One region of the Streptomyces sp. NPDC008121 genome, then DNA from elsewhere that is predicted to be linked to it. Evidence: riboswitches for the same ligand, from Rfam matches in the RefSeq annotation. Region 1 holds a riboswitch; each other region holds the start of a gene.
The links. A riboswitch is a leader RNA that binds a small molecule or an ion and turns the genes downstream of it on or off. The one in region 1 is predicted to bind cyclic di-AMP.
Positions count from the first base shown of each region.

Region 2: linked by a shared signal. The riboswitch ahead of ACFZBD_RS07655 (transglycosylase SLT domain-containing protein) and the one ahead of ACFZBD_RS09655 (NlpC/P60 family protein) in region 1 are both predicted to bind cyclic di-AMP.
Region 3: linked by a shared signal. The riboswitch ahead of ACFZBD_RS14375 (peptidoglycan DD-metalloendopeptidase family protein) and the one ahead of ACFZBD_RS09655 (NlpC/P60 family protein) in region 1 are both predicted to bind cyclic di-AMP.
Region 4: linked by a shared signal. The riboswitch ahead of ACFZBD_RS29805 (transglycosylase family protein) and the one ahead of ACFZBD_RS09655 (NlpC/P60 family protein) in region 1 are both predicted to bind cyclic di-AMP.

Region 1 covers NZ_JBIBHT010000002.1:934,618-936,806, forward strand. The annotation lists gene ACFZBD_RS09650 (ABC transporter permease) at 1-307, shown strand, start outside; cyclic di-AMP (ydaO/yuaA leader) riboswitch at 928-1,100, shown strand; gene ACFZBD_RS09655 (NlpC/P60 family protein) at 1,104-1,580, shown strand; gene ACFZBD_RS09660 (ATP-binding protein) at 1,663-2,115, opposite strand.
Region 2 covers NZ_JBIBHT010000002.1:471,161-473,349, forward strand. The annotation lists gene ACFZBD_RS07645 (hypothetical protein) at 1-354, opposite strand, end outside; gene ACFZBD_RS07650 (helix-turn-helix transcriptional regulator) at 351-797, opposite strand; cyclic di-AMP (ydaO/yuaA leader) riboswitch at 1,154-1,339, shown strand; gene ACFZBD_RS07655 (transglycosylase SLT domain-containing protein) at 1,344-2,189, shown strand, end outside.
Region 3 covers NZ_JBIBHT010000004.1:16,955-19,143, forward strand. The annotation lists gene ACFZBD_RS14370 (PrsW family glutamic-type intramembrane protease) at 1-15, shown strand, start outside; gene ACFZBD_RS14375 (peptidoglycan DD-metalloendopeptidase family protein) at 168-1,283, opposite strand; cyclic di-AMP (ydaO/yuaA leader) riboswitch at 1,295-1,442, opposite strand; gene ACFZBD_RS14380 (SpoIIE family protein phosphatase) at 1,693-2,189, opposite strand, start outside.
Region 4 covers NZ_JBIBHT010000010.1:92,360-94,548, forward strand. The annotation lists gene eno (phosphopyruvate hydratase) at 1-57, opposite strand, end outside; gene ACFZBD_RS29805 (transglycosylase family protein) at 367-1,056, opposite strand; cyclic di-AMP (ydaO/yuaA leader) riboswitch at 1,059-1,231, opposite strand; gene ACFZBD_RS29810 (transglycosylase family protein) at 1,491-2,189, opposite strand, start outside.

The DNA of each region.
Region 1 (2,189 bases):
GCCGGGCCTGGGCCTCGGGGCGCTGCTGATGGTGCTGCTCGGCAACCCGTTCTCCGGTGCGGCCAGCGCGCCCGAACTGCTGCCGGCGCCCGCCGGGGCGCTCGGTCAGCTGCTGCCGCCGGGCGCCGGCGGATCGGCGCTGCGGTCGGTCGCCTTCTTCGACGGCGCGGGCGCGGGCTCACCGCTCCTGGTGCTCGGCGTCTGGGCGGCGCTGGGCCTCGCCGCGGTCGCCCTGGGCGGCCGCCGCACCCGGCCGGCCACCGAGCCGGAGACCACTCCGGCGCCGCAGCCGGCCCCGGTGGGCTGACGCCCCCACGAAAACGGCCGCGTGCCCCCGCTGTAGCGGACGGGGGCACGCGGCTTTCGCGTGCGCGCAGGGGCGGGCACGCGGCTCGGTTCCAAGGGGCCGGCGCGAGGGGCATCTCGCTGCAGATCGGCTCCCCCTGCGGGCGAGAGCGAGGTGCACGCCGACCCGCCGGCCCGTGCGCTGCGCGTGCTGGACGGCGAGGGGCCGGCGGAACGGGTCACCGTTCGGACGGCGAGCGGCGGGCGGAACGGGTCACTCTTCCGAGGACTCCGGCGAGTTGACATTCCCGCGTGTCGTGTCGAGGTCCACTCGGCCCACGAGGTGCGCAGAATCCCTCCCCCGTTCGGCGTAGTCGACGAATCCACATATGACCGGGGCGGGTTGCACGGCAGGTGTACACATCTGGCTGAATCAGGCGTTCCACCCCTGGTGCGGGGCCCCTTGGGCAAACCTCTGAAGATCACGAAACCTTCTTGTCCACCCGAACGGGTCAGTCGTGAGGAGCCTCACATATCGCCGTTTCAACTCGGATTTCACCCCGGATGTGGGTCAAGATCCGTGACGACGACAAGCCCCCGCCACCACGGCGGGGCGGTCCGGGCGGACGCCGAGTCCTGCCGCTGTCCCGGACGTCTGGTCGACAGAGGTGGATCGGCAGGAGTGGAGGACCCGAGCAACACGGGACGACCGGGCACGTGGGCCGTTCCTCGGGGTGAAGCCGCAGCCGCGGCCGGGCATCTTCGCCTGCCCGAACCCGACAGGTCATCCTTCACAGGCGGCTGACGAAGGGTTGCGCATGACCGCGCAGATTCATGTCCCGTCCCTGCTGTCCCGGGCCGGAGCCGTCTCGGCTCTCACCCTCGCCGCCGTCGGCGGCACGCTGCTGGCACCAGGTGCCGCACCAGAGGCCCAGGCCGCGACCTCACACGCCAACAAGGCCCTGAGCGTCGCCGCCTCCAAGAAGGGAGCGCCCTACAAGTACGGCGCGTCCGGACCCAGCCGGTTCGACTGCTCGGGGCTCACGGTCTACTCGTACAAGAAGGCGGGCAAGTCACTGCCCCGTACGGCGCAGCAGCAGTACAACAAGACCAAGCACATCTCCGCCTCCAGCAGGAAGCACGGAGACCTGGTCTTCTTCCACTCCGGGGGAAGGGTCTACCACGTGGGCATCTACGCTGGTCAGAACAGGATCTGGCACTCCCCCAAGACCGGCTCCTGGGTCAAGCTCGACAAGATCTGGTCCTCGAAGATCTACTACGGCAGGGTCCGCTGACGGGTCGTCCGACCGCGCTGCCGGAGACCGGCTGAGGGCGCCCTGCCGGCCGCGGAGCCGGGGGCCGCGGCCCGACGCCCGGTCAGGTCCCCGCGAGCGGCGCCGAGACCGGGCGCCGGAGCGCCCAGGGCAGGTCGATCCAGACCGTCTTGCCGCCCTCGTCGGTCGGAGTGACCGAGAGCCGGCCACCCGCCTCCGCCGCGAGGAAACGGATGATCACCATCCCCCGGCCGTTGTCCTGCTGGACCGCGGCCGGGAGTCTTCGCGGCCAGCGCGGGTGGCTGTCGGTGACCCCGACGTACAACCGCTCCTCGCGCTCCAGCCGGACGTCGACGGTGAAGGTGGGCGACTGCCCGAAGGTGTGCTGAACGGCGTTGGTGGCCAGCTCCGAGACGATCAGCCGGACCGTGTCGCCGGTGTCGCTGTCGTCCTCGAGCCCCCACCCCCGGAGGACGTCGTCCACGTATCTGCGGGCGGCGGACACCGAGGCGGGATCGCTCGGCAGCGTGACGGATGCTTCCTGATGGTCTGCCATGGCGACGCTGTCCTTCCCACCGGGGGCACGCCCCGGACTGCACGTCGCGTCAGCGTGCCACCGATCGTGCCGCC
Region 2 (2,189 bases), 460 kb from region 1:
CAGCGCGACGGTCGTCACGGCGATGGCGCCCCAGAAGGCCGTCCGGCCCGGGGTGACGTCCACGCCCGGCGTCCAGTGGCGCAGGTGGGCGAGCAGCAGCAGGAGGCCCGCCATGAAGGTGATCATGGCGGCGAGGCGCGCCGCGCGGCGGTGGAGCGGCCTGCGCGCCCGGGCCCAGGAGGCGGCGAACGCCGTGACGTCCTCGCCGACGACGTCACGCGGCGTGCGCCCGGCGGCCTCGGCGTCCTGGAGGTGCGCGGCCAGCTCGGCGAGCATGTCGCGGAGGGTCGCGTCGTCGATGCCCCGGTACTCCCAGTTGCTGCGGCATATCGCGAGTATGCGTTCGGTTGTCATGTGGTCTTCTCCCCCGTGGGTGCGTCGGTGTCGGGCGGCTCGCCGGTCCCGGCCGCCGCTTCGGCCCGGGCCTCGGTCGGGGCCCGGTCGGTGGTCGCGGTCAGGATGCGGCCGGCCTGCGCGGAGAACTCCCGCCAGACGGTCCGCCCGCTGTCCAGTTCGGCCCGGCCGGGGCCGGTGAGCCGGTAGTACTTGCGGGGCGCGCCGCCGCTGGAGGACGGCGCGCGATAGGACTCGACGAGCCCGGCCCGCTCCATCCGGGCGAGCAGCGGATAGATGCTGCCCTCGCTCACCAGCTCCAGGCCGCTCTCCGTGAGCGCTTCGACGAACTCGTAGCCGTAGCGCGGCCGTTCGCCGATCAGGGAGAGCAGGCACAGGTCGAGCACCCCGCGCAGAAGCTGACTGCGCCGCTGGTCACCGGCGCCCGGCAGCTCCTTTGTCATGCGGTGCATGGTAGTGGTGACTACCTTGCGCCGCAAGACAGCCCTTTCCAGGCCCACCACCCCCCGGAGCTATCGCCCCAAAAGGGATATTCAGGTTTATTGGCCGCATAACCTTATTGTTCTGCACACTCCGGAGAACAAGCGATAAAGAACGACATTACTTACTCAGTGACGTGAATCACGGCGATGCGTGGAACCGTGCCCACCCACCCGTCGATTCCGTACCGCGCAAGGAAGTTCGGCACCGCCCGGCGCTCGATCGAGGGCCACGTCACACAAGGCGCGCGCATTCCGCAATTAACCGCGTCATCGGAGACTTGTTTTCGCCGACATTTCTCGCCTACGGTCACCTGCATTCGGACGGATCGCCGAATCCTGCCACCGCCCGAAAGACCACCTATTCACCCGTCGGCAGGAGCGGGGGACCCACTTTTCTCTCCGGTTCGGGATTCCGGATCGGATCGGGGTGAAGTCGCACGCGTGCGGCCGGGCATCTCCAGCTCGAACCCGACAGCTCACCCCGCAGGCGCCGGAGAGGAACCCATCATGCCTGCACACGGTAAGCACCGGCGCCCCAAGCACCGAACCCTCACCCGCGGTCTCACCCTGGCCGGCACCGGCGGCGCGGCCCTGGCCCTGCCTCTGGTCGCGACGGCCGCCGCCCACGCCGCGCCCGCCCCGGCTTCCGGGACCCCCACCGCCATTGCCGCGGAGAAGACCGTTTCCAGCGCCGCGGAAAAGATCAAAGAATCGATTCCCGCCGCTGCCGCTTCGACCGCCCGCACCTATACGGTCGCGTCCGGTGATTCCCTTTCCTTGATCGCACAGGAACAGGGCGTCCGGGGCGGCTGGAAGGTGCTCTACAACATCAACCGAAGCGTTGTCGGTGACAATCCGTCACTTATCCACCCGGGTCTCGAACTGACGATCCGCAAGCAGGCGGCCGCCGCACCCAAGGCCCCCGCGAAGGCCAAGGCGACGCAGCCCAAGGCGAAGGCCAAGGCCAAGCCGAAGAGCGCGACGAGCACGAGCACCGAGCGCGCCAGCCGCTCGCAGGAGCGCGGCGCCGCCCCCGTGAAGGCCGCCCAGCCGGCCGCTCCCGCCGCCGCGCCCACCGCCCCGCGCTACAGCAACGACCTCGACGGCTGGATCCGCGAGTCGCTCGACATCATGGCCTCGTACGGAATCCCCGGCAGCTACGAGGGCATCCAGCGCAACATCATGCGGGAGTCCTCGGGCAACCCCCAGGCCATCAACCTCTGGGACTCCAACGCCGTGAAGGGCACCCCCTCGAAGGGCCTGCTCCAGGTGATCGAGCCGACCTTCCTGGCCTACCACGTCCCCGGTACGTCGATGGACCTCTTCGACCCGGTCGCGAACATCACCGCCGCC
Region 3 (2,189 bases), on a different contig from region 1:
CCCTATCGGAGCTGACGCGGTCGACGGCGGGACGCTCAGGCCCCTCGCGCGCAGCCGAGCGGTCGGACGGTCAGGCCCTCGCCGCGGAGTTCAGGCCCTGGCCGCGGTCGTTCAGGCCCCGCGGACTTCAGGACCTGGCCGCGGTCGTTCAGGCCCGCGGGCGATGGTCAGAGGTTCAGGCCCTTGTCGCGCAGCCAGGCGGCCGGGTCCACGCCGGAGCCGCCCGGGGTCTTGACCTCCAGGTGGAGGTGCGGGCCGGTGACGTTGCCGGTGGCGCCGACGCGGCCGATCGTCTCGCCGGTGCCCACCGACTGGCCCGCGGAGGCGGTCATGGAGGACAGGTGGCAGTACCAGACCTCGGTACCGTCCGCGAGCTCCAGGACGATGCGGTAGCCGTACGAGCCGGACCAGCCTGCCGACTTGATGGTGCCGCCGTGGACGGCCTTGACCGGGGTGCCGGTGGGGGCGGCGAGGTCGAGGCCCGTGTGGTAGCCGGAGGACCACATCGAGCCGGACTCGCCGAACGTGGAGGTGATGACGTACGAGGAGGTGGGCAAGGCGTAGCTCGCGGCGAGCTTGGCCAGGCGCTCCGCCTCGGCCTTGGCCGCCGCCTCCGCCTCGGCCTTCTTCTTCGCCTCTGCGGCGGCCTTCTCCGCGGCGCTCGCCTTGGCTGCCGCTTCGGCGGCGGCCTTCTCGGCGGCCGCCTTCTCCGCCGCGGCCTTCTCGGCGGCGTCGGCGGAGGCCTGCTGCTGCTCGGCCTGCTGGAGGATGCGGGCGCGCAACGCCTCGCCGGCGTCGGCGGTGGACGCGGAGGCGGAAGCGGCGGAGGCGGATCCGTTCGCGGAGCCGGCCGTCCCGGTCGCCTCGGCGGGCAGGGCGAGGGTGGCGGTGAGCGGCTGGAGGTTGTCCGTACCGGCGCCGTCGACGCCCTCGGTTCCGCCGGTGCCGTCCGCGATCAGTTCGCCGACGCCGGGCAGTTCGGAGGCGTCGGGGAGGTCGAGGTCGGGAAGGGAGATGGAGACGGCCGGCTTCTCCTGGGCGGTGGCCAGGCCGCCGGCGCCGACGGCGGCGATGACACCGACGCCGAGGACGGTGGAGGAGCGGGCGAAGCCGGAGCGCTGCTTGACCACGCGGTGGCGGCCACCGGAGCGGGCCTGCTGGCGGAGGGAGTCCTCGGTGGGATTCCACTCCTCCCACGCGCCGGTGTCGTTGTCCGTCCCGGCGGCACCCGAGGCACCGAACGCGTCGAAGGGGGCTTCGGGGGCAGGGGTGTTGGACGCCACGGAGGCGTGCTCCTTTCCTTCCTTCTCGCCTACCGGGTTAGCTGACGGGTTCGGAGCAGGAAGGTCTCCTACGAGCACTGCCGCACAGGTGCGAAAGCGCCCGATTCACCCCAAGTAGTGGTTCCCCGGTTCCTTTTCAGGATTCGGCGCGTGCGCACGGTGCCGTCTCTAACGACGGCTGGGACGACCGCGCTGCGTTATCGAACGTTAATAGACAGGGGGTCTGTATTCCAAGCTGTTCCTACTGATCGTTCATGGGATTGCGGGGTAATGGCCCGACTTGCCCCCCACATGACCCTGTTTCAGTGAAAAGGCGCCGACGAAACCGAATCTGATGTTTCGTCAATTGTTATCGGAGCGGGACCTTTCGATCACAGATGGTCACCACAGTCGGCGTCACCGCAGGCCGTCACGGCACCACCGGCATGGTCCGGCGCCGCTCCGGCTGCCCGCGTGCCGGGCGGCTCACCGCCAGCAGCGCCATGTCGTCCGTCGTCCCGCCGCCCGTGTACCGCCGCACGTCGTCGACGAGCGCGTCCAGGAGCTCCTCCGGTCCGGGGAAGATCCGGCCGGCCAGCCGCTCGGCGGGATCGTAAAAGGTGCCGTGGGCGTCGCGCGCCTCGGAGAGGCCGTCGGTGTAGAGGAGCAGCGTGGCGCCCGGCGGGTACGGCGTCTCGTCGGCCCGGTCCGGCCAGGCGGCCAGGTCGCCCATGCCGAGCGGCAGCGCGGCCTGGCTCGGCGCCAGCATGGTCAGGCCGCCGTCGGTGTAGAGCATCAGCGGCTCCGGGTGCCCGCGGTTCACCACCCGTACGAGACCGGCGCCGCGCGGGATCTCCGCGAGGACGGCGGTGGTGAACCCCTCGGCGGCGTCCAGGCCGGTCCGCCGGGTGCCCTCGCGGGCCAGGG
Region 4 (2,189 bases), on a different contig from region 1:
GCCTCGGGAGTCCAGGATTTCCCGGGCTACGACGACGTCGATGGACGGCACGAGCATCTCCTTCTGGGATGTGAAGCTAGATGTGAAGCATGCGGCGCAGGGTCTCTTTGGCCTTGCGGCAAGAGCCTAACCGGCTCCGGGGCTCCCGTCGGCCGGGCGCCCGCCCGCTGGGACGAAAAAGGACCCGGGGGCATGCATATGGGGCCAAAGGCCCTCAGATCTACTCGGCGGTAACCACGGGTGGGGCCCGGACGCGCGGAACCCCGGCCCGCAGCGCTCGGGGGAAGGGCGCTGCGGACCGGGGTGGTCACCGCGGGAGGGTCGTGGGGCCCGTGCGAGCCGCCGGACGCGCACGGGCCGCCGGGCTCACTTCAGGTGGAGCTGCTGGCCCGGGTAGATCAGGTCGGCGTCGTCGACGATGTCCTTGTTGAGCTCGAAGAGCTTCGCCCAGCCGCCCTTGACGTCGTGGGCGGCGGCGATCGTGCTCAGGGTGTCGTCGGCCTTGACCTTGTACTCGCCGTCACCCTTCTCGACCTTCTTGCCGGTGGGGGTGGTGACGGTCTTCTTCGGCGCGGCCTTCTTCTCGGCCTTCGGCGCGGTGCGCTTCTCGCTGCGGGTCGTCGGCTGCTCTGCCTTGCGCTCCGGCGCGGGGGCGGCCTGCTCGGCGGAGCCGCCGTCGTACGAGGCGCCGGAGAGGCCCACGCCGCAGCTCGGCCAGGCACCCTTGCCCTGGCCGGCCAGGACCTTCTCGGCGACCTGGATCTGCTGCGACTTGGAGGCCTGGTCGGCGGAGGCGGCGTACGCGGTGCCGCCGTAGGCGGCCCAGGTGGAGGCCGAGAACTGCAGGCCGCCGTAGTAGCCGTTGCCGGTGTTGATGGACCAGTTGCCGCCGGACTCGCACTGGGCGACGGCGTCCCACTCGGAGGACGTGGCGGCGGAGGCGGAGCCCGCGGTCATCAGCGGGGCGGCGACGGCGACACCGGCGACGCCGACGAGCGCGACGGCGCGGGTGGCCTTGGAAGCGCGACGGTGCTTGCCCTTACCCGAAAGCAGCATGGAGTTCTCCTCACCGACGCCTGCGAGGTGAGCTGTCGGGTTCGGACCAAGTGAGTTGTCCGGCCGCGTGACCAGCACGCGGCTCCACCCCAAGCCGGTGTTCCGGCCGTCTCTCAACGGCCGGGACCGGCGCTTACCTTGGGTCCCCCGCTCCTGCCTACGGCGCTTGCGCGACGACTGTTCCCATCGACCGACGGCAGGATTCGGCGTTCCCGGTCGACGGGGCCCGCGGTGGCGAGCGGTGTCGACCGTAAACACAGACCCCCGTGAAGTTCAAAGAGGTCCATAGGGGAGAAATCACCCCTCCTTGCCCCTGCCCAAAAGCCGTTTACGCAGGTGAGAGGCGACAGGAGCAAACTTTGCGGACGTGACACGCCAGTTGGGGCAAAGAGACCCTTGTCTCACTTGCACAGAACCGGACATACAGCCCCTAACTACCCCTGCGCGGGGACGGTTTCGGGGGTCAGGTCGAGGCTCTGGCCAGGGAGGATGAGGTCCGGGTCGGCACCCACCGTTCCACGGTTGGCGTCATAGAGGGCGGTCCAGCCGCCGGGCAGCTCGTTCTGCTGGGCGATCTCGGTGAGGTTGTCCCCCGGCTTGACGGTGTATTCGTCCGCAGTGCCGGGAGTGCCCGTATTGTCCGCAGGCTCTCCAGGGGTGGCGCCCTTTGTCGTCCCGTCAATCCCGGTCGCGCCCTCGGCCGGCTCGCCCGGCGAGGCGTGACGGCCGCCCTCGCGGCTCGCTTCCGTACCGCTTTCGCGCGTGGTGTCCGTTTGGCCCGGCTCTTCGGGGGCGGCGCCGCCGCGGTGCTTGCCGGTGCCGGGGGCGACCGGCTCGGACGGGGTCCCGGACTCCGGCGCGCCGGTGGCCGTGGAGGCGTCCGGCGTCGCCGGGGTGGCGGGCGCGGACGTGGCGGGCGCGGACGCCCGGGGGGTGACGGGCGCGATCGGGGAGGTCCCCGGGGTGGCGGACGCGGACGGGAGGCCGTCGGTCCGGTTCGACTCCGCGGCCGGCCCGGTGGGCTCCTCCGGCGTGATCGGAGGCCCCGGGTCGACGTCGGGGGCGGTGCCGTCGTTGGTCAGACCGGCGATCGGGGCGCAGGTGGCCCACTCGGTGCCGCCCGCGGCGAACGC